DNA from 4 places in the Streptomyces sp. NPDC044044 genome. Region 4 is predicted to be linked to each of the others. Evidence: riboswitches for the same ligand, from Rfam matches in the RefSeq annotation. Region 4 holds a riboswitch; each other region holds the start of a gene.
What was found. Region 4 has a riboswitch for cobalamin ahead of AC07AG_RS00800 (CoA-acylating methylmalonate-semialdehyde dehydrogenase). Riboswitches for the same ligand answer to the same signal wherever they lie in the genome.
Positions count from the first base shown of each region.

Region 1 (7,082 bases), on a different contig from region 4:
CGTGGCATAGCCGGGGCGGCTGTCCTCGCCGCGCTCCCCGTCGTCGTCACCACGCCCGCGCTCGCCCATGACGAGGGCAAAGTGCATGCCACGGTCACCCCGTCCAGCGCGGACCCCGGGGCCAAGGTGGAGATCAGCGTCTCGGGCTGTGACGGGACGACCGGGTCCGCCGGGTCCGGCGCGTTCACGGGGGACGCGAAGCTCACCGGCAGGGACGGCGACAAGTACTCGCTGAACGGCTCCGCCACGATCCGGGACGGCGTCGAGGGTTCGTACGACGTGACCGTCATCTGCGACGGCCACCCCCACCAGGGCGTGGGCACCGTGCAGGTCGGCCGGCACCAGCAGGAGCCCGTCTCGCCGGTCCGCGCGGGCGGCGGCGGCACCGCGCAGCTTGCCGCGCACGCCCAGGAGGCGGGGCCCGGCACCCGGCACGCGGTCATCGGCCTGGTGCTCGCCGGGGTGGCGGCCGTGGCCGTGGCGTTCCGCACCGTCCGCCGGCGTCGCTCCGAGTGACGGGTGGCGGCCGACGTGTCGGGCCATGAGAAGCCGGCGGGGCAGCCGGCCGGGCACGGGCGATTCCTCACCGGGGTCGCCTGGGCGCTGCTGCTCGTGGGGCTCTGGCTGTGGGGCAGCGAGATCACCGACGTACGCGGCGGTGTCTCGGAGCCCACGACCGGTGACGTCGCCGCGGTGGGCCGGCCGTTCGGTGTCGAACTCCCGGACGCGCACAAGCCGTTGGGCGCCGCCAGGCCGCAGCGCGTGGATGTCCCCTCGCTGAAGGTGCGGGCACCCGTGGTCGTCCGCGGGCTCGACCAGGACGGCGCCATCGATCCGCCGCCGTTCGAGGAGGCGGGCTCCGTCGGCTGGTACGGCGGCGGCACGCGCCCCGGCGCCGCGGGCACCTCCCTGTTCGTGGGCCACGTCGACACCGAGACGCGCCCCGCGGTCTTCTACGACCTCAGCGCCATGCGGCCGGGCGAGAAGATCCGGGTGGCCCGCGACGACGGCTCGGTCGCGGAGTTCACCGTGGACGACGTCCAGGTCCTCAGCCGGGACCGCTTCGACGCGAAGAAGGCGTACGGCCCCCACGAGGAGGGCCGCGCCGAACTCCGCCTGATCACGTGCGGCGGCACGTTCGACCGGGCGAGCAAGACGTACTCCGCGAACGTGGTGGTGTCCGCCTACCTCACCGGGGTGGGGCCGTAGGGGTGGCGCCGGGGCGCGAGGGCACTCCCGCCGCGCTCGCGCCCACGGTGGCACCCCTGGCGGCCCCTTCCCGGACGGCCCGCAGGCCAAGGCCTCCGAAGACGGCCGCGAACACGGCCCACAACAGGGCGTGCGAGGCGACCGAGAGGACGCGGAAGTCCCACAGGAGCGTCGCGTCCACCGGGACCGGGTCGGGGTTGTCCGGGAGCAGGAAGAGCGCGGCGAGGACGGCGACCGTCGTGAGGGCCGCCGCGATCTGCCGCACCGGTACGGATCTGGCCGCCAGGCGTACGTACACCTGCCGGGCCAGGAACATGCCGAGGACGCCGATCGCGAGGGAGGCCAGCCACAGCGCCTGGCGCTCGCCGACCGTGCCCGAGTCGCCGACGCCCGGCGGGTTCGCCGGGTAGCGCAGACCGGGCAGCAGGGAGACGGCGAGGAACGCGGCTCCCGCGAAGGCGAGGGCCCGCGGCCACGGGGCCGCGTGCGGGTCGCGGCGGTGCACCAGGGCGTACGCAACGGCGAAGAGGACGCCGATGGCCAGACCGGCGACGACCGCGGAGAGCACGAGCCCCGCGTGCTGGGTGGAGCGCGTGAACAGCTCCTCGTGGTGCTGTGCGGCCTGAGCGGCGCCGTGCGCGTGTTCCTCGGCCGCCGCGCGCTTCTCCTCGGCGCGGATCGCCCGGTCCATCAGCGGCTCGGCGAGGAGCAGGGAGAAGAGACCGGCCGCGAGGCCCGCCGCGCCTCCCGCCACCAGACCCCGGCCGAGCAGGGGCAGGACGGATGAGGACGGGGGAGAGGACGCAGGGGTTGGCATGGCGCCGTGTCCGTCCCCGGTCAGTGGCACGGGGCACCGAAGAGGTGCCTGCCGTCGTGGGCGAACTCGTGGAGGTAGCTGCCGGTCGCGGAGATCAGCGAGCCGTTGTCGAAGAAGACCGCGTAGAGCGCGATCAGCGCGATGAGGACCGCGGCCGATGCGATGAGCCAGTCGCGGGTGTGGACCGTGGCGGCCTGGACCGCCGTGCTCTCGGTGCCCGATGCCGCGGTGTGCAGTGACATGTCGAAGGCCTCCTCTGGGGTTTCCACGCCCCGAAGCAGGAGTACGACGGCTCAGTTCCTGACTTCCGCACGCCAGGCGGGCGTCCGGTCACAGTGGCGGGCCCGCCCCGGAATCGCACCGGGTTCCTGTCAACCATCGCCTCGATGTATGGACTTGTCGCCCGGAGAGTCCCAGTTGGTCATGGATGCTGTCAATGGAACCTGTATCAGGACAACCCGGCCCGGTCGGCGGCCCGCTCCCCCCGGAGCCGTCGACCGGGCTGGTCCTCGACCGCGCGCGCACGAGCTGCGGGAGTAACCCGGCGCCGGCGCGGGAGGTTCGGTGGCCAACCCCGCATGTGCGGGATGGACGATCAGGCCGGGGGCTTGGGCCGTTGTGACGACTCTAGAACGGATGAGCGCTGCAGCCTAGGGGTGGATTGACGCCAAGTCGTGATCCGCTTCCTCTCTGTGATCATCGCAGGTGATGTTGGTTCTCGGGACGGCCGTCAGGAAGGTTCGGACCAACTGCCGCGCAGCGCGGTGTCGTCGAGCGATCCCTTGATCACCTCGGTGGCCACCACCTCCATGACCAGCCGTTCTCTGCGCGCGTACCGCCGCAGGGCGTCGAAGGCCTCGTCGACGCCCGTGTGCCAGCGTTCGGCGAGTATGCCCTTGGCCTGTTCAATGCGTATACGGCTGGTCAGGGCGCCCTGGAGCTGTGTGGCGAGGACCCGGTACGCCGTGTAGGCGCGGTGATTGTGCAGACCGACCGCGGCGGCGTCGGCGATCGCCTGCGCCAGACGCAACTCCCCCTCGGCGTGGCGGGTCCGGGGGTTCTCCGGCACGAAGATGTTCAGCGCGCCGAGCAGCGTCTCGCGCTGCCGCAGCGGAACCGCGTAGGTCATCCCGATGCCGCGGCGGCGGGCCAGCGCCGTGAACTCCGGCCAGCGGTCGGCGGGTTCGTCCGCCGTGAGCCGCACGGGCGGCACCGCGACGCCCGTGCCGAGGCTCTCCACGCAGGGCCCACCGCCCTGTTGGGCCCCGAGCAGGTCGAGCGCCAGGTCCCGGGGATGCCCTCCGGCGGCCACCCCCGGCGTGCCGTTGCCGTCGAAGATGACTCCGGCGGCGGTGGCGTCGAGCAGCTCCACGCAGTGTCCTGCCACCCGGCTCAGGTAGCGCTCCGGGTCGAAGTCGTCGTCCAGCGTGTTGGTGGTCTCCACCAGGACTTCGGCCAGCCGTAGTTCAGAGGCGTGATCCCGCATGATCTCCTCCCCATGAGCGCCACCCCGCGCACTGCGCCTACCCCCGGGCGCGGGGCTGTAACAGGTATCCAACAGCTCTCCGCAGCGGACGGGCGGGCCTCGTGAGCCGGGAGTGCGTATGTCAGGATTGAGAATCGGACAGTGCACCCAAGGGGGAGTGGATGTACCACAAAGGCCACGGCCGCGGTCATCGGATCGCGGCCCGGGGGGTGAAGGCTGTGGCGGCGTTTGCGGGGGCTGCGCTGCTGCTGTCGGGGTGCTCCTCCGATGACGGTTCGGGCAACGAGGAGTCGTCGGGGAACCCGGTCGAGCAACAGCCGAAGGGCACCGACCCGTACTGGGTCAACCCGGACGGGAACGCGGCCAAGCAGGTCGCCACGTACGAGAAGGACGGCAAGAAGGACGACGCCGAGCTGATCCGCAAGATCGCCGAACAGCCCGTCGCGGAGTGGATCATCCCGGAGAACGCGGAGGACCAGGCGCGCGGCTTCACCGAGGCCGCGCAGAAGGCCGACCGGGACGCCCTGTTGGTCCTCTACAACATCCCGCACCGCGACTGCGGCCAGTACTCGGGCGGCGGCGCGGCCGACGGCAACGCCTACCGCACCTTCATCGACCAGGTGGCGAAGGGCATCGGTGACCGCAACGCCACGGTCATCCTGGAGCCGGACGCGGTGCTCCACATGGTCGACAACTGCACGCCGGAGGAGTTTCACGAGGAGCGGTACGACCTCCTCAAGGGCGCCATCGAGAAGCTCAAGTCCCTGAAGAACACCAAGGTGTACCTGGACGCGGGCAACGCGGGCTGGAAGAACCCCGACTCGCTCTGGGAGCCCCTGAAGTGGTCGGGCGTCGAGCAGGCCGACGGCTTCTCGGTGAACGTCTCGAACTTCCAGACGACCGAGGCCAGCACGGAGTTCGGCAAGAAGCTGTCGGCGAAGATCGGCAACAAGCCGTTCGTCATCGACACCGCGCGCAACGGCAACGGCGCGTACACCAAGGGCAAGGACACCTGGTGCAACCCGCCGGGCCGCGCGCTGGGCGAGGCGCCCACCACCAAGACCGGTGACCCGCTCGTCGACGCCTACCTCTGGGTCAAGCGGCCCGGTGAGTCCGACGGCACGTGTCGGGGTGGCCCCAAGGCGGGGGCCTGGTGGCCCGAGTACGCGCTGAAGCTGGCGGAGGGCGCCAAGTAGCGTCCCGTCAGGGTCGCGGGGAACGGCGCGAGCAACCACGAAAAAGCCGCAGTCGCGTCTGCTCGGAAACTCAGCAGACGCGACTGCGGCTTTTTCGTGGTTGCTACGGAATGTGGACCCACTGAGCCTTGCTCGGAGTCCCCTGGTCATCCGTCACGAACAGCATGTACCAGCCGGACTCCACCAGGCTCCGCTCCTTGGGGATCGTCACCGTGACGCCGTCCGCCGACTTCTTCAGGTCGAGGGCGACGGACGTCTGGTCGATGTCGGTGACGTGCGTCGAGGCGCTCGGCCTGATCAGGCGGGCCGTCTTGATGGACGAGGCGTGCTGGGTTTTGAAGGTCCCCGAACCGCCCCGCTTGATCTCCTCTGGACCGCCGGAGAGCGTGGGCTGCGAGCCCTGGTAGAGGTAGGGCGGGGTGTAGATCTCGATGCGCTGCTCGAACTCTCCGGGCTTGGTGTTGGCCTTGTCGGAGTAGAGCGAGTCGGAGCCGAAGAACATCACGCGGCCGTCGGGCAGCAGGATCGAGCCCGAGTGGTAGTTGCGGCCGACCTCCGGGTCCGCGACCCGCCGCATGTTGCCGGTCTTGGCGTCGTAGATCCGCGCCTGCTTGATGTTCGAGTCACCGCGGCCGCGGTAGTCCTCGGAGCCGCCGGATATGAGCACCGTGTCGTCGGGCAGGGTCGAGGCCTGCGGGTAACGGGTGCCCTTCTCCAGCTCGGGACCGTCCTCGAACTTCGGGTCGTCGTCCAGGAGGTCGACGATGCGGGTCTTCTTGCTGGACTTCTTGGACTCGCCGACACCGCCGCCGCCGACCACCATGTACTTCTGGTCCTGCGCGGGCGGCAGCTCCACCGTGTTGGAGGTCTCCAGGAGGTTCGGGTCGCTCATCCCCGGGATCCCCTTCCAGCTGCCCTTGGTCTCCAGGTCCCAGGTGCCGGGCTTGCGGCCGACGTCGTCAGGGCCGTACCCCGCGTTCGAGCCCGAGTAGAAGAGCCTGCCGCTCTGCAGCTGGAAGACCGCCGGGTAGGTCGGGAACTGGCGGACCTGCTTGGTGTAGGTCCACTTCTTGGTCTTGGGGTCGTAGAGCTCGTTCTTGCCCGGGACCAGCTGGCCGATCTCGTCGAGGCCGGAGAGGCTCAGCACCTTGCCGTCCGAGAGCGTGGTCAGCGTGGGGTACCAGCGGGCCTCGTTCATCGGGTCGACCTTGATGTACTTCTCGGCGACCGGGTCGAACTCGAAGGCGTCCTTGATCCCCTGGAAGTCCTTCTTGTCCAGGGCGAGCTTCTGCGCGATGCCGTACGTGTTGCGGGTGGCGGCGCCCTTGAGGCCCTGCACGCGGTAGTTGTCCTGCGTGCCGGTCTCGTGCTTCGTGCCGCTCTGCTGCGCCTCCACGTACACCCGGCCGAGGCCCGGTTCGTTGCGCACGAACGCGCCGGTCTGCTTGTCGAAGACCTTCTTCGCGCGCTCGACGACGACGGGGTCCTTGGAGACGAACGTCTTGCCGTTCTTCTTGCCGGTGAACTTCGTGCCCGCCGGCAGCGTGATCGGATTGTCCGGGTCTTCGTTGTGCACCACCATCAGGCCGCCGGCCTTGGTGATGTCGCCCTTGAGCTTCTCGTAGCGCTGGGTGCCGCCGGCTATCAGGAGGTTGCCGTTGGCGAGCTGGGTGTGGCCGGTGCAGAAGAGGTCGACGGGCGTCTTGATCTTCTTGATCGTGTTCTTGACCGGGTCCCACAGGCGGGTGTCGAACTTCTTGGCGTCGAAGTTCTTCTGGTTGTTGCCGGAGCCGGCGACCAGGAGGATCTTGCCGGTGTGCAGGAGCGCCGCGTGGATGGTGTTCTGGCGGTACTCCTCGGGGAAGTTCACGACCTGCCAGTGGCCGTTGTCGGCCTTGTACTCCGGCTTGTTGATCTTGTAGTCGTGGTACTTCTCCGAACCCACGCGCCACAGCCACGGGCCGTTCATCCCGGCCAGCGCTATGACCACCGCCGCGCCTATCGCGATGCGGCGGGCGCGGCGGCGGCTGGAGCGGTCCTTCATTTCTTACGTCCCCCAAGGGCGATCTGCATGGTCTGGTCGTTCGCCGCCCAGCTGGGCTTCTGCTGCGGGGCGTGCGGTGCCTGCGGAGGCTGCTGCGCCTGCGGCAGCTGTGCTGTGGCATCCTCGCCGTCGCGCTGCTGCGGCACCGTCGGGCCCCCGCCTGTCGGCGGCCCCGAAGGTCCACCCCCGTGCCGCGACCTGCTCTTCTTCTTGTCCTGCCGCATGCCCCAGCGCCAGGCGAAGATCGGCGCGGCGGTGATCAGGAGGGCGAACGTGGCCCAGATGATCATCGCCGGGTGGACGTGGTCGAACACGAACGCGGCGGCCATC
Region 1 is NZ_JBWKFG010000004.1:651,979-659,060, reverse strand. It holds gene AC07AG_RS18565 (hypothetical protein) at 1-516, shown strand, start outside; gene AC07AG_RS18560 (class F sortase) at 532-1,209, shown strand; gene AC07AG_RS18555 (CbtA family protein) at 1,190-2,026, opposite strand; gene AC07AG_RS18550 (CbtB domain-containing protein) at 2,047-2,268, opposite strand; cobalamin riboswitch at 2,300-2,421, opposite strand; gene AC07AG_RS18545 (ANTAR domain-containing protein) at 2,757-3,512, opposite strand; gene AC07AG_RS18540 (glycoside hydrolase family 6 protein) at 3,674-4,708, shown strand; gene glxA (radical copper oxidase GlxA) at 4,812-6,752, opposite strand; gene AC07AG_RS18530 (glycosyltransferase family 2 protein) at 6,749-7,082, opposite strand, start outside.
Region 1: another riboswitch for cobalamin. It lies ahead of AC07AG_RS18550 (CbtB domain-containing protein); the one in region 4 lies ahead of AC07AG_RS00800 (CoA-acylating methylmalonate-semialdehyde dehydrogenase).

Region 2 (7,082 bases), 500 kb from region 4:
GCTGTGATAGGCGACGACATCGGCCTCGGCGATGACTTGGACCGCCCGCAGGGTCATGAGGGCCGGATCGCCGGGGCCGAGCCCGACGCCGTAAAGACGGCCTGTGTTCTGCTCGCTCACGCTCATTCTTCCTCGCTGGCGATCGCGTTGAGTGCGGCCGCCGCGATGGCGCTGCCGCCACGTCGGCCCCGCACGATCATGTGTTCCAGGCCGGACGGGTGCGCGGCCAGGGCGTCCTTGGACTCCATGGCGCCGACGAAGCCGACGGGCACACCGATGACGGCGGCGGGGCGCGGCGCGCCCTCCTCGATCATTTCGAGCAGGCGGAACAGGGCGGTGGGCGCGTTGCCGACGGCTATGACCGCGCCTTCCATGCGATCGCGCCACAGTTCCAGGGCGGCGGCGCTGCGGGTGGTGCCGAGCTCGGCCGCCAGATCGGGCACCGCCGGGTCGGACAGCGTGCACACCACGTCATTGTCGGCGGGCAGCCGCTTGCGGGTGACGCCGCTTGCGACCATCGCCACGTCGCACAGGATGGGGGCGCCCGCGCGCAGGGCCTCGCGGGCCCTGGCCACCACGTCCGGGGTGAAAGCGAGGTCGCGTACGAGGTCGACCATGCCGCAGGCGTGGATCATGCGGACCGCGACCTGGCTCACGTCGGCGGGCAGGCCCGACAGATCCGCCTCCGCGCGGATCGTGGCGAAGGACTGGCGGTAGATCGCCGGTCCGTCCTTCTCGTACTGGTGCACAGTGCGTTCGCTCTCTTGATAGGGCAGGGAACAGTCGGGTGTTGCTGGGTTGATCATGTGTTCATGTGTGGTCAGCGGCGGTACGCGGCCACGGCGGCGGCGAGTGCGCCCGGACTGCCGGGGACGGTCGCCGGCGTGTCCCGTTTCTCGCCGCGTACGCGGGAGATCTGATGTCCGTCGGGAGTGGCGACGACGTCGATCCACTCCCCGTGCGGATGTCCGCACCGGCGTTCGCACCCGGACCAGTAGATGGGCAGCGCCCCGACGGGGCCCGACGCGGCCTTCGCCGTGGCGCGTACGTCGTCCAGAGCCTTGGCGCAGCCGGGCCTGCCGATGCAGGCCCCCACTCCGGTCCAGGGCGATTCGGGTCCGGTGACGAGACCGCTGGCCCCCAGTTCCTCCAGGAGTTGCGGGGCCCGTGTCCGCTCGACTTCCGGCAGGACGACTCCGCGCCAAGGGGTCAGCCGCAGCTCGCCGCTGCCGTGACGGCGGGCGGTGTCCGTCAGGGTCAGCCACTGGGGGGCGCTGACGGATCCCAGGGGCAGGCCGAGGGAGAGCGCGACCGTCCGGTGCGGGCCGGACACGACGCCGAGGGCGGGACCGCCCGCATCCTGGGGGAGGGGCGCGGTGGTGAGGGTGGCGCCGAGCCCGGCCTGTCGCAGGCGGTGCAGGACCGCGTCGATGAGCGGGGCGATGCCGCCGGGCAGATCGGTCACCCGCCAGGCGCTCGCGTCGGGCGCCTGCTCCAGGAAGGTCTGCGCCGCGATGAGCGCGGCCCGCGGCGCCTGCGCGGACGCGATCAGGACGGCGTCGTGCGCCGGGCCGATCCGCAGCAGCGCCTGGTCCCCGCCCCGCGCCGTCAGGGTCACGTCGCCGCCGAGCGCCGCCACGTCCCCGCGGCCGTCGTCGAGGGCGAAAAGGAACCGGCCGGACAGGTCGGCGGCCCGGTCGCAGGCGCACAGCAGCTCGTCCAGGGCGGAAAGCCACGGGCGGATGTCCGCCTCGCCCCGGCCGTCGAGTCCCGCGAGCGGTGAGGCCACGACATTGCGTACCCGCTCATGGCGTTCGGAGGGCAAAAGTCCCGATTCGCCCAGCAGGTAAGCCAGTTCACCGCCGCAGTCCGCGGGCAGCCCGCGCAACTGCACATTGCCGCGCGATGTGAGATGCAACTCCCCATCTCCCAGCCGCTCCGCCGCGTCCCGCAGCACGTCGGCCTGCCCCGCGCTCAGCACACCGCCCGGGATGCGGACGCGGGCCAGCGCCCCGTCGTCCGCCCGGTGAAGGCGCAGCGTCCCGGGGCAGGCGTCACCGCGGCCGCGGGCAGACTCGTCTCCCGAGAGCGCGGGCGAGGGGACCGATGGGGGCATGGCGGCGAGCATACCGACCCATCGCAGCAGGTCCGCCTGCCCCCCGGTAGTTGATCGGCCCTTAGTATTCCTGGTGACGGGCCAGCCGGCCCGTCGTCGCCACAGACGGCGACAAGGGGAGGAAGCCCGGTGAGATTCCGGCGCGGTCCCGCCACTGTGAACCCGGTGCGCATGCCGGGTGAGTCAGGAACTCCCTTCCCCGAGCTCTCGTCCGCTCGAGCAGGGGAGACGCCATCGACACCACCCGGGGCGTGGACACCCCGAGGAAGGCCCGACGCCGCATGATCCTGCTCCTGTCGACGTCCGACACCGACCTGCTCAGCGCCCGCGCCGCCGCCGGCCCGGTCGACTACCGCTTCGCGAACCCCTCACGGCTCCCGCTCGAGGACCTTCCGCAGCTCCTGGACGGCGCCGATCTGGTCGTCGTACGCCTCCTCGGCGGCGTGCGCGCCTGGCAGGAGGGTCTCGACCAAGTCGTGGCGACCGGACGCCCCGTGGTCGTCCTCACCGGCGAACAGGCCCCCGACGCCCAGCTGATGGCCGCGTCGACCGTGCCCATCGGCATCGCCGCCGAGGCCCACGCCTACCTGGCCCACGGCGGCCCCGACAACCTGGAGCAGCTGGCCCGGTTCCTCTCGGACACCGTCCTGCTCACCGGCCACGGCTTCGAACCACCCGCCCCCGCGCCCTCGTGGGGCCCGCTGGAGCGCACCGCCCGTCAGGTCGAGGGACCGACCGTCGCGGTGCTCTACTACCGCGCCCACCACATGAGCGGCAACACCGCCTTCGTCGAGAGCCTGTGCCGCGCGGTCGAGGACGCCGGAGCGCGCCCGCTGCCGCTGTACGTCGCCTCGCTGCGTACCCCCGAGCCCGAACTCATCGACGAGCTGCGCGCCGCCGACGCGATCGTGACCACGGTCCTCGCGGCGGGCGGCACCCGGCCCGCCGAAGCGTCGGCGGGCGGCGACGACGAGTCCTGGGACGCCGGAGCCCTCAGCGGCCTCGATGTCCCCATCCTCCAGGCGCTGTGCCTCACCAGCTCGCGCACCGACTGGGAGGACAATGACGAGGGCGTGTCGCCGCTCGATGCCGCCAGCCAGATCGCGGTCCCCGAGTTCGACGGCCGCCTGATCACGGTGCCGTTCTCCTTCAAGGAGATCGACGAGGACGGTCTGCCCGCGTACGTGGCCGACGCCGAGCGCGCGGCCCGCGTGGCCGGCATCGCCGTGCGGCACGCGCGTCTTCGCCACATCCCGGCCGCCGACAAGCGCATCGCGCTGGTCCTGTCCGCCTACCCGACCAAGCACTCGCGGATCGGCAACGCGGTCGGCCTCGACACCCCCGCGAGCGCCGTCGCCCTGCTGCGCCGACTCCGCGAAGAGGGCTACGACTTCGGTACGGAGGAAGTGCCCGGCCTGGCCTCCGGCGACGGCGACGAGCTGATCTACGCCCTGATCGAGGCGGGCGGCCACGACCAGGAGTGGCTCACCGAGGAGCAGCTGGCCCGCAACCCCGTCCGCATCCCGGCGGCCGACTACCGCCGCTGGTACGCCACGCTCCCCGCCGAGCTGCGCGAGTCCGTGGAGCAGCACTGGGGCCCGGCCCCCGGCGAGATGTTCGTGGACCGGTCGAGCAACCCGGAGGGCGACATCGTCCTGGCCGCCCTGCGCCGCGGCAACCTGCTCATCCTCATCCAGCCGCCGCGCGGCTTCGGCGAGAACCCGATCGCGATCTACCACGACCCCGATCTGCCGCCCTCGCACCACTACTTGGCCGCCTACCGCTGGATCGCCGCATCCGCCGACGACAACGGCTTCGGCGCCGACGCGATGATCCACCTGGGCAAGCACGGCAACCTCGAATGGCTGCCCGGCAAGAACGCGGGCCTGTCCGCCGCCTGCGGCCCCGACGCGGCCCTGGGCGATCTGCCCCTGATCTACCCGTTCCTGGTCAACGACCCGGGGGAGGGGACGCAGGCCAAGCGGCGCGTCCACGCCACCCTCGTGGACCATCTCGTACCGCCGATGGCCCGTGCCGACAGCTACGGCGACATCGCCCGCCTCGAACAACTCCTGGACGAGCACGCCCAGATCGCCTCGATGGACCCGGCGAAGCTGCCGGCGATCCGCGCCCAGATCTGGACCCTGATCCAGGCCGCCAAGCTCGACCACGACCTGGGGCTCGAAGACCGACCCGAGGACGAGGGCTTCGACGAGTTCATCATGCATCTCGACGGCTGGCTCTGTGAGATCAAGGACGTCCAGATCCGCGACGGCCTGCACGTCCTGGGCGGCGCCCCGGCCGGTGCCGACCGCGTCAACCTGGTCCTCGCGATCCTGCGTGCCCGTCAGATCTGGGGCGGTACGGCGTCGCTTCCCGGCCTGCGCGAGGCGCTTGGCCTCGACGAGTCGGCGGCCACCCGCACCGCCGCCGACGAGGTCGAGGAGAAGGCCCGCGCCCTGGTCCAGGCGATGGACGACGCCGACTGGGCCCTGGATGCCGTGGCGCGGGTGGCCGACGGGCACCCGCAGTCCGTCGCCGACATCCTCGGCTTCGCCGCCCGCGAGGTCGTACCGCGTCTCGCCGCCACGACCGACGAACTGGACCACGCCGTCCACGCGTTGAAGGGCGGCTTCGTCCCCGCGGGACCCTCGGGCTCCCCGCTGCGCGGCCTGGTCAACGTCCTGCCGACCGGCCGCAACTTCTACTCGGTCGACCCCAAGGCGGTGCCGTCCCGCCTCGCCTGGGAGACCGGACAGGCCCTGGCCGACTCGCTCCTTGAGCGCTACCGCACCGACAACGGCGACTGGCCGACCTCGGTGGGCCTCTCCCTGTGGGGTACGAGCGCGATGCGCACCGCAGGTGACGACGTCGCCGAAGCGCTCGCCCTCCTCGGCGTCCGCCCGGTCTGGGACGACGCGTCGCGCCGTGTCACGGGCCTGGAGGCCATCCCCGCCGATGAGTTGGGCCGTCCGCGCATCGACGTCACGCTGCGCATCAGCGGTTTCTTCCGCGACGCCTTCCCGCACACCATCGGCCTCCTGGACGACGCGGTGCGCCTCGCCGCCTCGCTGGAGGAGCCCGACGACGCGAACTTCGTCCGCGCCCATGCCCAGGCCGACCTGGCGGTGCACGGCGACGAACGCCGCGCCACCACCCGCATCTTCGGCTCACGCCCCGGCACCTACGGCGCGGGTCTGCTCCAGCTCATCGACTCCCGCGACTGGCGCACCGACGCCGACCTCGCCGAGGTCTACACGGTGTGGGGCGGCTACGCCTACGGCCGTGAACTCGACGGACGTCCGGCGCGCGAGGAGATGGAAACGGCGTACAAGCGCATCGAGGTCGCGGCGAAGAACACCGACACCCGCGAACACGACATCGCCGACTCGGACGACTACTTCCAGTACCACGGCGGCATGGTGGCCACGGTCCGCGCGCTGAAGGGCAGCGCCCCGGAGGCGTACATCGGCGACTCCACACGTCCTGAGACGGTCCGCACCCGCACCCTGGTCGAGGAGACGTCCCGCGTCTTCCGCGCCCGCGTGGTCAACCCCAAGTGGATCGAGGCGATGCGCCGCCACGGCTACAAGGGCGCCTTCGAGCTCGCCGCCACGGTCGACTACCTCTTCGGGTACGACGCCACGACGGGCGTGGTCGCCGACTGGATGTACGACAAGCTCACCGAGACGTACGTCCTGGACCCGACCAACCGTGAATTCCTCCAGCAGGCCAACCCCTGGGCCCTGCACGGCATCGCCGAGCGTCTCCTGGAGGCCGAGTCCCGCGGCATGTGGGCCAAGCCGGACCCCGCGGTGCTGGAGGCCCTGCGCCAGGCGTACCTGGAGACGGAAGGCAACCTGGAGGGCGAGGACTGAGGACCGGCCTCGCGGCCGACGGACGAAAGGGAGGGCCCCATCCCGGTGTCGGGATGGGGCCCTCCCTTCGTGGTGTGCGGGCCGTCGCCGAGCACGACGGCCGGGGCACTACGCCATGGGCGTGGCCCTGATCGCGGAGATGTCGAACTGCAGCCGGACCTTCTCGCTCACCATGGAGCCACCCGTCTCCAGGCGCTGGTTGTAGACCAGACCCCAGTCCGTGCGGTCGATGGTGGTGGTGCCGTCGAAGCCTGCTCTCTCGAAGCCGAACGGGTCCACGACCGAACCGAGATAGTCGAGCTGCAGCTCGACGGGGCGTGCCACGCCCCGGATGGTCAGGTCGCCCGCCATGCGGAAGGTCTCCCCGCCCTCGTGGACCGTGGAGGTGCTGCGGAACGACATCTCCGGGTGACGGCGCGCGTCGAAGAAGTCGGCGCCTATGAGGTGGGAGTCCCGCTGTTCCACACCCGTGTCGACGCTGGCGATCCGGATGACGATCTCGGCCCGCGACTCGGAGGGCCGAGCGCCGTCGAAGTACAGCGTGCTGTCGTAGTCAGCGAAGGCACCTCGCACCGTCGTGACCATCGCGTGCCGCACGGAGAACCCGATGCGACTGTGCGGGCGGTCGATGGTCCACTGCCCGGTCAGCGCACGGAGCGCGGGGTCGAGCGCGGCACCGGCGGCCGCGGCCGCGGAAAAGGGCGAACCGGTGCCGGCGGACGGCGTCGGTTCGAGGGTCGCGGTCTGGCGACGGCTGAAGATACCCATGATGTCGTCGTCTCCTTGAATTTGATCACTCCGTGTTATCACGCAGTCGACAGGCACCGCTCAGCAAGATGGGAGGTCTCGTCCGGGTTCCATGCTGCTGACTGCAAAGATGCACAAGATCGGCACGGATGTGGATGCACGGTTGGGTGGCTCCGCGTCACGCACGGTCACAATTGCGGCTGCGGTGCACGCACGCGTCGGCGGAAATGAGGCGGCCGTCGCGATTAGTTCCGTCCCTGGGGACGCAATCGGCATTTAAAGGCGCATACTTGAAATAATTCTGAGGTTCGGAGGGCGCAATGATCGCACTCGGTATCATC
Region 2 is NZ_JBWKFG010000001.1:681,090-688,171, forward strand. It holds gene AC07AG_RS03230 (precorrin-2 C(20)-methyltransferase) at 1-126, opposite strand, end outside; gene AC07AG_RS03235 (precorrin-8X methylmutase) at 123-749, opposite strand; gene cobG (precorrin-3B synthase) at 821-2,128, opposite strand; cobalamin riboswitch at 2,177-2,328, shown strand; gene cobN (cobaltochelatase subunit CobN) at 2,398-5,994, shown strand; gene AC07AG_RS03250 (YceI family protein) at 6,103-6,762, opposite strand; gene AC07AG_RS03255 (DUF6131 family protein) at 7,062-7,082, shown strand, end outside.
Region 2: another riboswitch for cobalamin. It lies ahead of cobN (cobaltochelatase subunit CobN); the one in region 4 lies ahead of AC07AG_RS00800 (CoA-acylating methylmalonate-semialdehyde dehydrogenase).

Region 3 (7,082 bases), on a different contig from region 4:
GGCCGCTGTACCGCGTGCCGACCCAGGGAAACCGCCGCTTCCAGAGCGCGCTCGCCGATCTGCACGCGGTGGTCGACGAGATTGTCGCCGCGGGCAGGAAGGCGGATGCGAGCAAGGACGACCTGCTGGCCGAAATGCTGCGGGCGCGCGATGAGTCGGGGCAGCCGCTCAGCGACCAGGAGATCCATGACCACGTGATCTCGCTAGTCGTGGCGGGCGCCGAGAATATCGCGTCGACCCTGGCGTGGACGTTCCATCTGCTGGCCGAACACCCCGAGCAGGAAAGGCGATTGGTTGAAGAGGTAAATTCCGTCGCGCAGGGCCGGGAGATCACATTCGCCGACCTCAAGGACCTGTCGCACACCCGGAATGTGGTCACCGAGGCCATGCGTATACAACCGGCCGCCTGGATATTCACCCGCCGGTCGGTGGGAGAAACCAACCTGGGTGGCTACCGCATTCCGGCCAACGCCGACATCGTCTACAGCGTGTACGCGATGCAGCGAGATCCGCGTTCCTTCGAGCAGCACCTGCGGTTCGACCCGGACCGCTGGAATCCGGAACGTGCTTCGGACGTACCGGAGTTCGCGATGATGCCGTTCGGCACCGGTAACCGCAAGTGTCCGGGCGACCACTTCAGTCTGGCCGAACTCGCCATCATCCTGGCGACGGTGGCCCCGAAGTGGCACCTGGCGCCGGTCCCGGAGACCGACGCCGACACGAAGATCGGCATCACGCTGCAGCCGAAGAAGCTCGTCCTTCGGGTCGAGAGGCGCTGACGGCGGGGCCGCGGAACGTGCGGCGGTAGGCGTTCGGCGTGGTGCCGAGCGCCCGCAGGAACTGGTGACGCATCGCCGCGGCGTTGCCGAAACCGGCACGCCCGGCGATGGCGTCCACCGTCTCGTCCGACCCTTCCAGCAACTCCTGCGCCAGAAGCACCCGTTGGCGCAGGAGCCAGCGGTAGGGCGTGGTGCCGGTCTCCTGCTGGAAGCGGCGCGCGAAGGTGCGCGGCGACATGTGTGCGCGCTCGGCGAGCTTCTCGACGGTGATGTCGGTGTCCAGATGGCGCTCCATCCAGGCGAGCACCCCGCCCACGGTGTCGCACGCCGTGCGCGGCAGCGGGCGCGCGACGAACTGGGCCTGGCCGCCGTCGCGATGGGGCGGTACGACCATGCGCCGGGCGATGGCGTTGGCGACCTCGGTGCCGTGTGCCTGGCGCACGATGTGCAGACAGGCGTCTATGCCGGCGGCGGTGCCCGCCGATGTGATCACCGGGCTCTCGTCCACGTACAGGACGTCGGGCTCGACGCGGGCGCGTGGATAGCGCACCGCGAGCTCCGTGGCGTGCTGCCAGTGCACGGCGCAGCGGCGGCCGTCGAGCAGTCCCGCGGCGCCGAGCACGAAGACACCGGAGCAGACGGACAGGACGCGGGCCCCGCGGTCCACCGCGCGGCGCAGGGCGGCGAGCAGATCCTCGGGGTAGTCGCGGTCCACGAACGACTGGCCCGCGGGCACGGCGATGAGATCGGCCTCTTCGAGCCGGTCGATGCCGTACGGAGTGGTGATGGAGAACCCCGCGTGATTGCTCAGGGGGCCGCTCTCACCGGCGACCACCGCGAAGTCGTACACGGGAAGGCCCTCGTCGCTCCGGTCGAGGCCGAACACCTCGCAGACGACGCCGAGTTCGAAGGGATTCACGCCGTCGAGCAGCACGGCGGCCACGTTCTTCAGAGTGTCTGCCTTCAGCATGTCCGCCAGTGTGCCGCAGGACTGGCAGTAAGTCGATGGTGTGTGGCAGTCCTGCCACTGACGCCACCGTCCTGCGCGCAGGACAGTGAGGACATGAACGCATTCCTGGATTACGCGACCGTCCTGACCGTCCTCCTCCTGCTGGCCGCACCCTCGCTCGTCGGGTACGTCCACGACCGCAGGATCGACCGCGAGCTGCGCGAGGCGGCGGACGCCTCCTCGCGCAGCTCCGACGGACCGGCAGGGCTAGAACTCGTCGTCGAAGGAGACCGAACCCTCGACCGCGACCTGGTAGGCCGAAGGACGCCGCTCGAAGAAGTTGGTCAGCTCCTGGACACCCTGGAGCTCCATGAACGAGAACGGGTTTGACGAGCCGTAGACCGGCGCGAAGCCCAGTCGCTGGAGCCGCTGGTCGGCGACGCACTGCAGGTACTCGCGCATGGAGTCGGTGTTCATGCCGGGCAGGCCCTCACCGCACAGGTCGCGCGCGAACTGCAGCTCGGCCTCGACGGCCTCCTTGAGCATGTCCGTGACCTGCGTCTGCAGCGCGTCGTCGAAGAGCTCGGGCTCCTCCTTGCGGACGGTGTCGACGACGTCGAAGGCGAAGCTCATGTGCATCGTCTCGTCGCGGAAGACCCAGTTCGTGCCGGTGGCGAGGCCGTGCAGCAGACCGCGCGAGCGGAACCAGTAGACGTACGCGAAGGCACCGTAGAAGAAGAGCCCCTCGATGCACGCGGCGAAGCAGATCAGGTTCAGCAGGAAGCGGCGCCGGTCGGCCTTGCTCTCCAGGCGGTCCATCTTCTCGACCGAGTCCATCCACCGGAAGCAGAACTCGGCCTTCTCGCGGATGGAGGGGATCTCCTCGACCGCGTCGAAGGCCGCCGCGCGGTCCTCCGGGTCGGGCAGATAGGTGTCGAGCAGCGTCAGATAGAACTGGACGTGCACGGCCTCCTCGAAGAGCTGGCGGCTCAAGTAGAGCCGCGCCTCGGGGGAGTTGATGTGCTTGTAGAGCGTGAGCACGAGGTTGTTGGAGACGATCGAGTCGCCGGTCGCGAAGAACGCGACCAGACGGCCGATCATGTGCTGCTCGCCGGGCGAGAGCTTGGCGAGGTCGGCGACGTCCGAGTGGAGGTCGACCTCCTCGACGGTCCAGGTGTTCTTGATCGCGTCCCGGTAGCGCTCGTAGAAGTCCGGGTAGCGCATGGGACGCAGGGTCAGCTCGAAGCCCGGGTCGAGGAGGTTCTTCTCGGCGTTGGTGGTGCTGGACATTACTGGCAGGCCTCGCAGGACTCGGGGTTTTCCAGGGAGCAGGCGACGGCGTCTTCGGCCGAGACCTGCGCGGGGACGGGGGCGGGGGTGGGCTCGGCGGCCTCGGTGCGGCCGGCCGCGGCGCGGGCGATCCGGGTCGCGGGGCGCGAGCGCAGGTAGTACGTGGTTTTCAGGCCCTGCTGCCAGGCGTACGCGTACATCGAGGAGAGCTTGCCGATGGTCGGCGTCTCCAGGAACAGGTTCAGGGACTGCGCCTGGTCCAGGAACGGCGTGCGCGCGGCGGCCATGTCGATCAGGCCGCGCTGCGGGATCTCCCACGCGGTGCGGTAGAGGTCGCGCACCTCGGCGGGGATCCAGCTGAAGCCCTGCACCGAGCCGTTGGCCTCGCGCAGCGCCTCACGGGTCTGCGCGTCCCAGACGCCGAGCCGCTTGAGCTCCTGCACCAAGTAGGCGTTGACCTGGAGGAATTCACCGCTCAGCGTCTCGCGCTTGAAGAGGTTGGAGACCTGCGGCTCGATGCACTCGTACACACCCGCGATGGACGCGATCGTGGCGGTCGGCGCGATGGCGAGAAGCAGCGAGTTGCGCATGCCGGTCACGGCGATACGTTCCCGCAGCGAGGCCCAGCGCTCCGGCCAGGTCAGCTCGACGCCGTAGTGGTCGGGGTGCAGGACGCCGCGCGCGGTGCGGGTCTTCTCCCAGGCGGGAAGCGGGCCGTTGCGCTCGGCGAGGTCGGCGGACGCCTCGTACGCGGCGAGCATGATCCGCTCGGCGATGCGCGTCGAGAGGGCGCGCGCCGCGGGCGAGTCGAAGGGCAGCTTCAGCTGGAAGAAGACGTCCTGCAGACCCATCGCGCCCAGGCCCACCGGACGCCACCTGGCGTTGGAGCGCCCGGCCTGCTCGGTCGGGTAGAAGTTGATGTCGACGACGCGGTCGAGGAACGTGACGGCGGTGCGGACGGTCTCGTCGAGCCGCTCCCAGTCGATGTCACCGGCGGCCGTGTCCACGAAGGCGCCGAGGTTCACCGAACCGAGGTTGCAGACGGCCGTCTCCCCGTCGTCCGTCACCTCCAGGATCTCCGTGCAGAGGTTGGAGGAGTGGACCGTGTGGCCGGGCTCCGCCGTCTGGTTGGCGGTGCGGTTGGCGGCGTCCTTGAACGTCATCCAGCCGTTGCCGGTCTGCGCGAGGGTGCGCATCATGCGGCCGTAGAGGTCACGGGCGGGGATGGTCTTGCGGGCGAGCCCGGCGGCCTCGGCCTTGCGGTAGGCGGCGTCGAACTCGTCGCCCCACAGGTCGACGAGCTCGGGCACGTCGGCCGGCGAGAACAGCGACCAGTCCTGGCTCGCGGCGACCCGGCGCATGAACTCGTCCGGGATCCAGTGCGCGAGGTTGAGGTTGTGCGTGCGCCGCTGGTCCTCACCCGTGTTGTCGCGCAGCTCCAGGAACTCCTCGATGTCGGAGTGCCAGGTCTCCAGGTAGACCGCGGCCGCGCCCTTGCGCCGGCCGCCCTGGTTCACGGCGGCGACGGAGGCGTCCAGGGTCTTCAGGAACGGCACGATGCCGTTGGAGTGGCCGTTCGTGCCGCGGATCAGCGAACCGCGGGCGCGGATGCGGGAGTACGAGAGGCCGATGCCGCCCGCGTGCTTGGAGAGGCGCGCCACCTGGTGGTAGCGGTCGTAGATGGAGTCCAGCTCGTCCAGCGGGGAGTCGAGGAGGTAGCAGGAGGACATCTGCGGGTGGCGGGTGCCGGAGTTGAAGAGCGTCGGCGAGGACGGCAGGTAGTCCAGGCGGCTCATCAGGCGGTACAGGGAGGCGACTTCGTCCACCGAGCGCGCGCTGTTGTCCTCGGCCAGGCCGCTCGCGACGCGCAGCATGAAGTGCTGCGGGGTCTCGACGACGTGCCGGGTGATCGGGTGGCGAAGGAGGTACCGGCTGTGCAGGGTGCGCAGGCCGAAGTAGCCGAAGCGGAAGTCGGCGCCGTCCTGAAGGGCCGCCTCCACGAGACCGTCGAGGTGCTCCGCGTGGTCGACGACGAACGCGGCGGTGCGGTCCGCGATCAGGCCCTCGCGGTGCCCCACGGCGACCGAGTCGGAGAAGGAGTGCACGCCCTGCGAAGCGGCCTCGTCACGGATGCTGAGGCTGAGCAGCCTGGCCGCGAGCTGCGAGTACGTCGGGTCCTCGGAGATGAGACCGGCGGCGGCCTCGGTCGCGAGCTCCCGCAGCTCCGCGAGGTCCGCCCTGGCCGAACGCCCGCGCAGCGCAGCGGCGGCGACGCGGCCGGGGTCGGCGTCGGGCAGGTCGGCGGTGAGTTCGGTCAGGGTACGCAGCAGCGCGGTTCCTGGGCCGTCGGCGGTCTGCTGACCGTCGGTGGTCTGCGCTGACGCAGGTTCGGCTGGCGCGATGGTCACGTGGAGCACTCCCTCGCTCGGCTCAGAGCCTTGGGGAGGGGAGGGTGACGCACGGGCGCGCCCAGGGCAGGGCTGTGCTCCGCGTCCACCAGCCCATTCCACGAGGCCCGGACGTCGTTGGCACCCGGACCGGTCGGAACGGGCGCACTGTCGACAGGTCTTCGGACTCGTGAGCACGACAAATGCGTACTCATACACCGTTGCGGGACAGTTCCGGACTTGCACCGGATTCCCCTGCGGCGACAGCGAGCACGAGCATACATCTTGTGCTGGCTCTGAGAAGCAGCCCCACATCTTGTGTCGGCGCCGCGTACCACACACACAAGCGCGGGCCGCCGGATTCCTCCGGCGGCCCGCCTGGGGTACTGATCGGTGTGGGGGAGAGGCTCAGTGCCCGCTCGGCGCCCCGGCCGTGGCCGGCGGCAGCTCCTCCACGACGCCCGGGTCGCCCGCGTCCGCGGTGTAGTCCCCGGGAGAGGTCTCGTCGATGCCGTCAGGGGCCTTCATGGCGCGCAGGACGAAGGTCATGACCACGGTGACCACCACGTTCAGGACGAACGCCGTGAGGCCGATGTAGCCGATCTCGCCGATGCCCGGAATCTCGTCGGACGAGCCGCCGAAGTGCTTCTGCGTCGGCGACGCGACGCCGTACGCGGCGACCGTGCCGTAGACCATGCCGACCGCCCAGCCCGCGAGCAGCGCCCAGCGGTGGAACCACCGCGTGAACAGGCCGCCGACGAGCGCGGGCATGGTCTGCAGGATCCAGATGCCGCCCAGGAGCTGGAAGTTGATCGCGACCGTCTTGTCCATGGTGAGGACGAAGGCGAGCGCGCCGACCTTCACGAGCAGCGAGACCAGCTTGGAGACCTTGGTCTCCTGGGCCGGTGTCGCGTCCGGCCTGATGAAGTCCTTGTAGATGTTCCTGGTGAAGAGGTTCGCGGCCGCGATGGACATGATGGCGGCCGGCACGAGCGCGCCGATGCCGATCGCCGCGAACGCGACGCCGGTGAACCAGTCCGGGAACATCGTCTCGAACAGCTGCGGGATCGCCAGCTGGCCGTTCTCCACCTTGACCCCGGCCGCGATCGCCATGAAGCCGAGCAGCGCGAGCAGGCCCAGCATCAGCGAGTAGAGCGGCAGGATCGTGGTGTTGCGGCGGATCACGTTGCGGCTCTTGGAGGAGAGCGTCGCCGTGATCGAGTGCGGGTACATGAACAGCGCGAGCGCGGAGCCGAGCGCGAGCGTGGCGTAGGTCCACTGCCCGGCATGGCCCGGCGCGAGGCCCGCGACGGGCTTGCCCGCCGCCTCGTTCGCCGACGAGAACTTGTCGTTCGCCGCCTGGAAGATCTCGTCGAAGCCGCCGAGCTTGATCGGGATGTAGATGATCGCGACGGCGATGACGAGGTAGATCAGGCCGTCCTTCACGAACGCGATCAGCGCGGGGGCGCGCAGACCCGACGAGTACGTGTACGCGGCGAGCACCGCGAACGCGATCAGGAGCGGCAGGTCCTTGATGAACCAGTTCGTGTCGGGGCCGCCGCCGACGCCCATGACGTCGAGCACGGCCTGGATGCCGACGAGCTGGAGCGCGATGTACGGCATCGTGGCGAGGATGCCGGTGACCGCGACGGCCAGCGAGAGCCCCTTGGAGCCGAA
Region 3 is NZ_JBWKFG010000003.1:678,436-685,517, forward strand. It holds gene AC07AG_RS13995 (bifunctional albaflavenone monooxygenase/terpene synthase) at 1-779, shown strand, start outside; gene AC07AG_RS14000 (helix-turn-helix domain-containing protein) at 733-1,749, opposite strand; gene AC07AG_RS14005 (ribonucleotide-diphosphate reductase subunit beta) at 1,996-3,018, opposite strand; gene AC07AG_RS14010 (ribonucleoside-diphosphate reductase subunit alpha) at 3,018-5,426, opposite strand; cobalamin riboswitch at 5,562-5,685, opposite strand; gene mctP (monocarboxylate uptake permease MctP) at 5,814-7,082, opposite strand, start outside.
Region 3: another riboswitch for cobalamin. It lies ahead of AC07AG_RS14010 (ribonucleoside-diphosphate reductase subunit alpha); the one in region 4 lies ahead of AC07AG_RS00800 (CoA-acylating methylmalonate-semialdehyde dehydrogenase).

Region 4 (7,082 bases):
AAGATGCCAAGTTCTGCGCATCTTTCTCCGCCGTTCTGCCAATCTTGTTAAGCCCGCAGACCTCGTCCGCGTGGCTACCATCACGGGCAGTGCCGACGATCGTGACCGGACGGGCAGGAGCCACGGGTGAGCAAGACGTACGCGGGAGCGCGGCTGCGACGGCTGCGGGAGGAGCGCCGCATGAGCCAGGCCGACCTGGCTCGTGCCCTGGCCATCTCGCCGAGCTATCTGAACCAGATGGAACACGACTCCCGGCCGCTGACCGTGCCCGTGCTGCTGCGGCTCACGGAGGCGTTCGGCGTCGACCCGGGCTTCTTCTCCGCGCGTGACACCAGCCGTCTGGTGGCCGACCTGCGGGACGCCCTCACCGGAGAGGTCTCGGCGGGCCGGGTGTCCGCGTCCGACCTCTCGGACCTGGCATCGCGCATGCCCGCCGTGGCGACGGTCCTGGTGGACCTCGGCCGCCGGAACCAGCACCTGACCGAACAGCTCTCCGAGGCCGCGGAGGGGCGCGGTCCGGCAGCGGCGGCACAGCCCCGTTCCGCGCACGAGGAGATCCGCGAGTTCTTCTACCGGCGCCAGAACTACCTGCACGACATCGATCTCGCCGCCGAACAGTTCGCCGCCGAGATCGGTGTGCGCCCCGGCGAGGTCGTGCGCGCCCTGTCCGCGCGCCTCGCCGAGCGCCATGGGGTGCGCCTGGCCGCGGACGCCGACCGACTTCTGCACCACTACGACCCGACGGCCCGGGTTCTGCACCTCTCCAACCGGCTGCGCCCCGGCCAGCAGGCGTTCCGGATGGCCACCCAGCTCGCGCTCCTGGAGTACGCGGACGAGGTCTCCGCCCTCGCATCGGAGGACTTCGGCCAGGAGACCGCGGCCTGGCCGCTTGCCCGCATCGGGATCGCCAACTACTTCGCGGCCGCGCTGATCCTGCCCTACCGCCGCTTCCACGCGGCCGCGGAGGATTTCCGCTACGACATCGAGCGGCTGACCGACCACTTCGGCCTCGGCTACGAGACGATCTGCCACCGGCTCAGCACCCTGCAGCGCTCCCGGCTGCGCGGCGTGCCCTTCTCCTTCGTCCGGGTCGACCGGGCGGGCAACATGTCGAAGCGTCAGTCCGCCACCGCGTTCCACTTCTCCCGCGCGGGCGGCACCTGCCCGCTGTGGAACGTGTACGAGGCGTTCGCCGCGCCGGGCCGCATCCACGTCCAGGTCGCCTCCATGCCGGACGGCCAGCGTTTCCTGTGGACCGCACGTGCGGTCACCCGGCACCGCGGCGGCTGGGGCGAGCCCGGCAAGACGTTCGCCATCGGCCTCGGCTGCGAGATCCGGCACGCCGCACGGCTCGTCTACTCCGACGGCCTCGACCTCGACAGCGCCTCGTCCGCCGTGCCCATCGGCATGGGCTGCCGCCTGTGCGAGCGCACCGACTGCCCCCAGCGGGCGGTTCCCCCGCTGGACCGGCGCCTCGCGATCGACGAGAACAGCAGCACCTTCGTGCCCTACCCCGTGGCCGGGGAGTCGGCGCGCGTCGACTGAAGGGTGGGCCGCGCTGAGGGCCGCACCGATTGCCGTGCCGAGGGGCGGGCCGAGTGGGTGAGCCTAGGGGGGTGGACTTACTAGGACGTCCAACTATATGTTCGTGGCACAAGGTCCGCGGTGCAGGGAAGCCGGTGTGAATCCGGCACGGTCCCGCCACTGTGACCGGGGAGTGTGCTGTCATCCACACGCCACTGGCGAGGTCTGCCGGGAAGGCGGGCGGCGCGCGCAGATCCGGGAGTCAGGATACCGGCCGCGGAATGTTCCGTGTTGTCCACGAGGATGGAGCAGACACGCATGGCACCGGTCCGTACCCACGACCCTGGTGATCCGGCGGAGCGCACTCGACTCGGCACGCGCTCATAGGACTTCGCGGCCCCGGGCGGTCCCGATCCACGCCTGACGGTCCCGACGTCCGCTGTCCCGCGGCTCGCACCGGCAGCGCACCCACCCGTGCGCCCCGCCGGCGGCTCGCCGTGCCGTCCCCGGATCTCACCTGACGAGAGCAGGCACCCATGGTCCGTGAACTCACCCACTTCATCGGCGGCAAGCACACCGCCGGCACGTCGGGCCTCTTCGGCGACGTGTACGACCCCAACACCGGCACCGTCCAGGCCCGCGTACCGCTCGCGGGCCGCGCCGACACCGAGACGGCGATCGCCGACGCGGTCACCGCCCAGCGGGAGTGGGGCAGTTGGAACCCGCAGCGGCGCGCCCGCGTCCTGCTGCGCTTCCTCCAGCTCGTCGATGCGGAACGCGACTCCCTGGCCCGGATGCTGTCCGCCGAGCACGGCAAGACCGTGGCCGACGCGCACGGCGACCTCCAACGCGGCCTGGAAGTAGTGGAGTTCGCCGCGGGGATCCCCCATCTGCTCAAGGGCGAGTTCACTGACAACGCGGGCACCGGGATCGACGTGCACTCGCTGCGTTCCCCGATCGGCGTGGTCGCAGGCATCACCCCGTTCAACTTCCCCGCGATGATCCCGCTGTGGAAGGCCGCGCCCGCTCTCGCCTGCGGCAACGCGTTCATCCTGAAGCCGTCCGAACGCGACCCGTCCGTGCCCCTGCGCCTTGCCGAACTGTTCCTTGAGGCCGGTCTGCCGCCCGGTGTCCTGAACGTCGTCAACGGCGGCAAGGAGGCAGTCGACACCCTCCTGGAGGACCCCCGGGTCGGCGCGCTCGGCTTCGTCGGCTCCACACCGATCGCCGCGCACATCTACGCCACCGCCGCCGCGCACGGAAAGCGCGCCCAGTGCTTCGGCGGTGCCAAGAACCACATGATCGTCATGCCGGACGCCGACCTCGACCAGGCCGTCGACGCGCTCATCGGCGCCGGATACGGCTCGGCGGGCGAACGCTGCATGGCCATCTCGGTGGCCGTGCCGGTCGGCGCGGAGACCGCCGACCGGCTGGTCGCCGCGCTCAAGGAACGCATCGGCACGCTCCGCATCGGCCGCAGCGACGACCCCGAAGCCGACTTCGGCCCGCTGGTGAGCAGGGACGCACTCGACCGGGTCCGTCGCTACGTGGACATCGGCGTCAACGAAGGCGCCGAACTCGTCGTCGACGGGCGGCAATTCACCCTGGCGGACCACGAGAACGGCTTCTTCGCGGGCGCGTCGCTCTTCGACCGGGTAAGTCCCCGGATGCGGGTCTACCGCGAGGAGATCTTCGGCCCCGTCCTGTGCGTCGTACGGGCCGCCGACTACGAGCAGGCCCTGCGCCTGCCCAGCGAGCACCCGTACGGAAACGGGGTCGCGATCTTCACCAGGGACGGCGACACCGCCCGCGACTTCACCCGCCGGGTCGACACCGGAATGGTCGGCGTCAACGTCCCCATTCCGGTCCCCGTCGCCTACCACACCTTCGGGGGCTGGAAGCGCTCCGGCTTCGGCGACCTCAACCAGCACGGCCCGGACGCCATCCGCTTCTACACCCGCACCAAGACCGTCACCTCGCGCTGGCCCTCAGGGGCCAGGGAAGGCGCGAGCTTCACCCTGCCCACCATGGGATGAGCGCCATGACCACCACCTCGCTCACACAGGACCAGCAGGCCCTCGTCGAGACCACGCTCGACTTCGCCGAGGATCATCTGGCCCCCCGCGCCGTGCAGTGGGACCAGGACAAGCACTTCCCCCTCGACGTACTGCGCAAGGCGGCCGGGCTCGGGCTCGGCGGCGTGTACGTACGGGAGGACGCGGGCGGCAGCGGTCTGACCCGGGCCGACGGTGTCCTCGTCTTCGAGGCGCTCGCCTCCGGCTGCCCGTCCATCGCGGGCTACCTCTCCATCCACAACATGGTCGCCTGGATGATCGACACCTACGGCGACCAGGAGCAACGGGCGCGGTGGCTGCCCCGCCTGTGCTCCATGGACGATCTCGGCAGCTACTGCCTCACGGAACCGGGCGCCGGATCGGATGCCGGTTCCCTGCGCACCCGGGCCGTTCGCGACGGCGACGACTACGTCCTGAGCGGGGTCAAGCAGTTCATCTCCGGTGCGGGAGCCGCGCAGGTGTACGTCGTCATGGCGCGCACCGACGGCGAAGGGCCCCGTGGGATCTCCGCGTTCGTCGTCGAACGAGACGATCCCGGGCTCTCGTTCGGCCCCAACGAGAAGAAGATGGGCTGGAACGCCCAGCCCACCCGGCAGGTGATCCTGGACGGCGTGCGACTGCCGGCCGACCGGCTCATCGGCCCCGCAGGCGACGGCTTCCGCATCGCCATGAGCGGCCTGAACGGCGGCAGGCTCGGCATCGCCGCCTGCTCCCTGGGTGGCGCCCGCAGCGCCCTCAACAAGAGCCTGTCGTACCTCGCCGACCGGGAGGCCTTCGGCGCCCGGCTCCTCGACGCGCAGGGCCTGCAGTTCCGCCTCGCCGACATGGCGACCGAACTCGCCGCCGCCCGCGCCCTGGTCCACCAGGCCGCCCAGGCCCTTGACCGCAGGGACCCACAGGCGCCGCAGCTGTGCGCGATGGCCAAACGCTTCGCCACCGACACCGGCTACTCCGTCGCCGATCGCGCCCTTCAACTCCACGGAGGCTACGGCTACTTGAACGAGTACGGCATCGAGAAGATCGTCCGCGACCTCCGCGTCCACCAGATCCTGGAAGGAACCAACGAGATCATGCGCGTCATCGTGGCCCGAGGCCTGACGGAGGCGCAGCGGTGACCGCGGCCGAGGACTTCGTCCTGCTCCGTACCGAGGGCCGCGCGGCCCACCTCACGCTCAACCGGCCCCAGGCCCTCAACGCCCTCACCCACGCCATGGTGCGGCGCATCGACGAGGCGCTCACCGCCTGGGAGAACGACCCGGACGTACAGACCGTGATCATCCAAGGCGCGGGCGGGCGCGGTCTGTGCGCGGGCGGCGACATCCGCTCCATCTACGAGGACGCGCGCGCCGGGACGACCGCCTCCGCCGACTTCTGGCGCGACGAGTACCGGCTCAACGCCCGCATCGCCCGCTACCCCAAGCCGTACGTCGCCCTGATGGACGGGATCGTGATGGGCGGCGGCGTCGGCGTCTCCGCGCACGGCGACGTCCGCATCGTCACCGAGCGCTCCCGCATCGCCATGCCGGAGACCGGCATCGGCTTCGTGCCCGATGTGGGCGGCACCTATCTGCTGGCCCTCGCGCCCGGTGAACTCGGCACCCATCTGGCGCTCACCGGCGCACGGATCGGCGCGGGCGACGCCCTGCTGTGCGGGCTCGCCGACCATTTCGTGCCCAGCGAGTACCTGCCCCGGCTGCTCGACGACCTCGCCACGCAACCGGTGTGGGACGCGCTCCAGCACTACGTGCGCCAGGTGCCGCCCGGCGAGGCGGCCGGTCATCGCTCCTGGATCGACGACTGCTACGCCGCCGACACGGTGGAGGAGATCCTCGCCCGGCTGCGCGGCCATGGAACGCGCGCCGCCGCGGAGGCGGCCGACACCCTCGCCGCCAAGTCGCCCACCGCCCTGAAAGTGACGCTCGCCGCACTGCGCCGAGCGCGGCGGCTCGGCCCGTTGGAGCGCGTCCTGGAGCAGGAGTACCGGATCTCCTGCGCCGCGCTCACCTCGCACGACCTGGCCGAGGGGATCCGAGCCCAGGTCATCGACAAGGACCGAAGCCCCCGCTGGGCGCCTGCCTCGCTGGGCGAGGTCGAACGCGCGGACGTGGAGCGCTACTTCGCCCCGCCCGCCGGAGGCGAACTCGACCTGGCCTGGGTCCCGCAGGAGGTGGCGTGGTGAACGGCAGGCGCACGATCGGCTTCATCGGCCTCGGCCACATGGGCGGCCCCATGGCCGCCAACCTCGCCGGGGCGGGACACCGCGTCCTGGGCCACGACCTGATGCCCGACCTGCTCGCCGCGGCCGTCGGGAACGGCGTGGAGGCAGCCGGATCATCGGCGGAGGCAGCGGCGGCGGCGGACGTGGTGATCACCATGCTGCCCGCGGGACGGCACGTGCTCGGCCTCTACCGCGAGGAGGGGCTCCTGGCCGCCGCGCGGCCCGGCACGCTGTTCATCGACTGCTCGACCATCGACGTGGCCGACGCGCGCAGCGCGCACGAGGCCGCCGTCGAGGCAGGGATGCGGGCCCTTGACGCCCCGGTATCCGGGGGAGTGGTGGGCGCCGAGGCCGGCACGCTCACCTTCATGGCGGGCGGCGGCGAAGCCGAGTTCGCCGATGCCGAGCCGCTGTTGACGGTCATGGGTAGGAAGGGGGTGCACTGCGGCGGGCCCGGCGCGGGGCAGGCCGCGAAGATCTGCAACAACATGATCCTCGGGGTCTCGATGATCGCGGTGAGCGAGGCGTTCGTACTCGGCGAGAGCCTCGGCCTGTCCCCTCAGGCCCTCTTCGACGTGGCGTCCACCGCGTCCGGCCAGTGCTGGGCCCTGACCGTCAACTGCCCGGTGCCGGGCCCCGTCCCGGGCAGCCCCGCCAACCGCGACTACCGGCCCGGCTTCGCCGCCCCGCTGATGGCCAAGGACCTGGGCCTTGCGGCCAACGCCCTGCATGCCAGTGGGATCCAGGCTCAACTCGGCCTGAAAGCAGCCGAGTTGTACGCCGCCTACGCGGAGGGCGCCGGAGCGGACCAGGACTTCTCCGGGATCGTCAACACCATCAGGCACCACAAGGCAGGGGACGGGAACAGCGCATGACCACGAAGGCCACGGAGAGCACGAATACCACGACGACCCCGGAGCCGTACGAGACGATCCGCATCGAACGCAAAGGCCGCACCGCACTGCTCACGCTCGACCGACCCAAGGCCCTGAACGCGCTCAACCTCCAGGTGATGAACGAGATCGTCGCCGCGACGGCGGACCTGGACCGGGACCCGGACATCGGCTGCATCGTCCTCACCGGATCGCCGAAGGCGTTCGCCGCCGGGGCCGACATCAAGGAGATGCGGCCCCAGAGCTACATGGACATGTATCTCAGCGACTGGTTCACCGCCTGGGACCGGCTCGGGGCGCTGCGCACGCCGACGGTCGCGGCCGTCTCCGGGTACGCGCTCGGCGGAGGCTGCGAGCTGGCCATGCTGTGCG
Region 4 is NZ_JBWKFG010000001.1:176,351-183,432, forward strand. It holds gene AC07AG_RS00795 (short-chain fatty acyl-CoA regulator family protein) at 127-1,545, shown strand; cobalamin riboswitch at 1,647-1,817, shown strand; gene AC07AG_RS00800 (CoA-acylating methylmalonate-semialdehyde dehydrogenase) at 2,061-3,560, shown strand; gene AC07AG_RS00805 (acyl-CoA dehydrogenase family protein) at 3,566-4,714, shown strand; gene AC07AG_RS00810 (enoyl-CoA hydratase/isomerase family protein) at 4,711-5,778, shown strand; gene mmsB (3-hydroxyisobutyrate dehydrogenase) at 5,772-6,692, shown strand; gene AC07AG_RS00820 (enoyl-CoA hydratase) at 6,689-7,082, shown strand, end outside.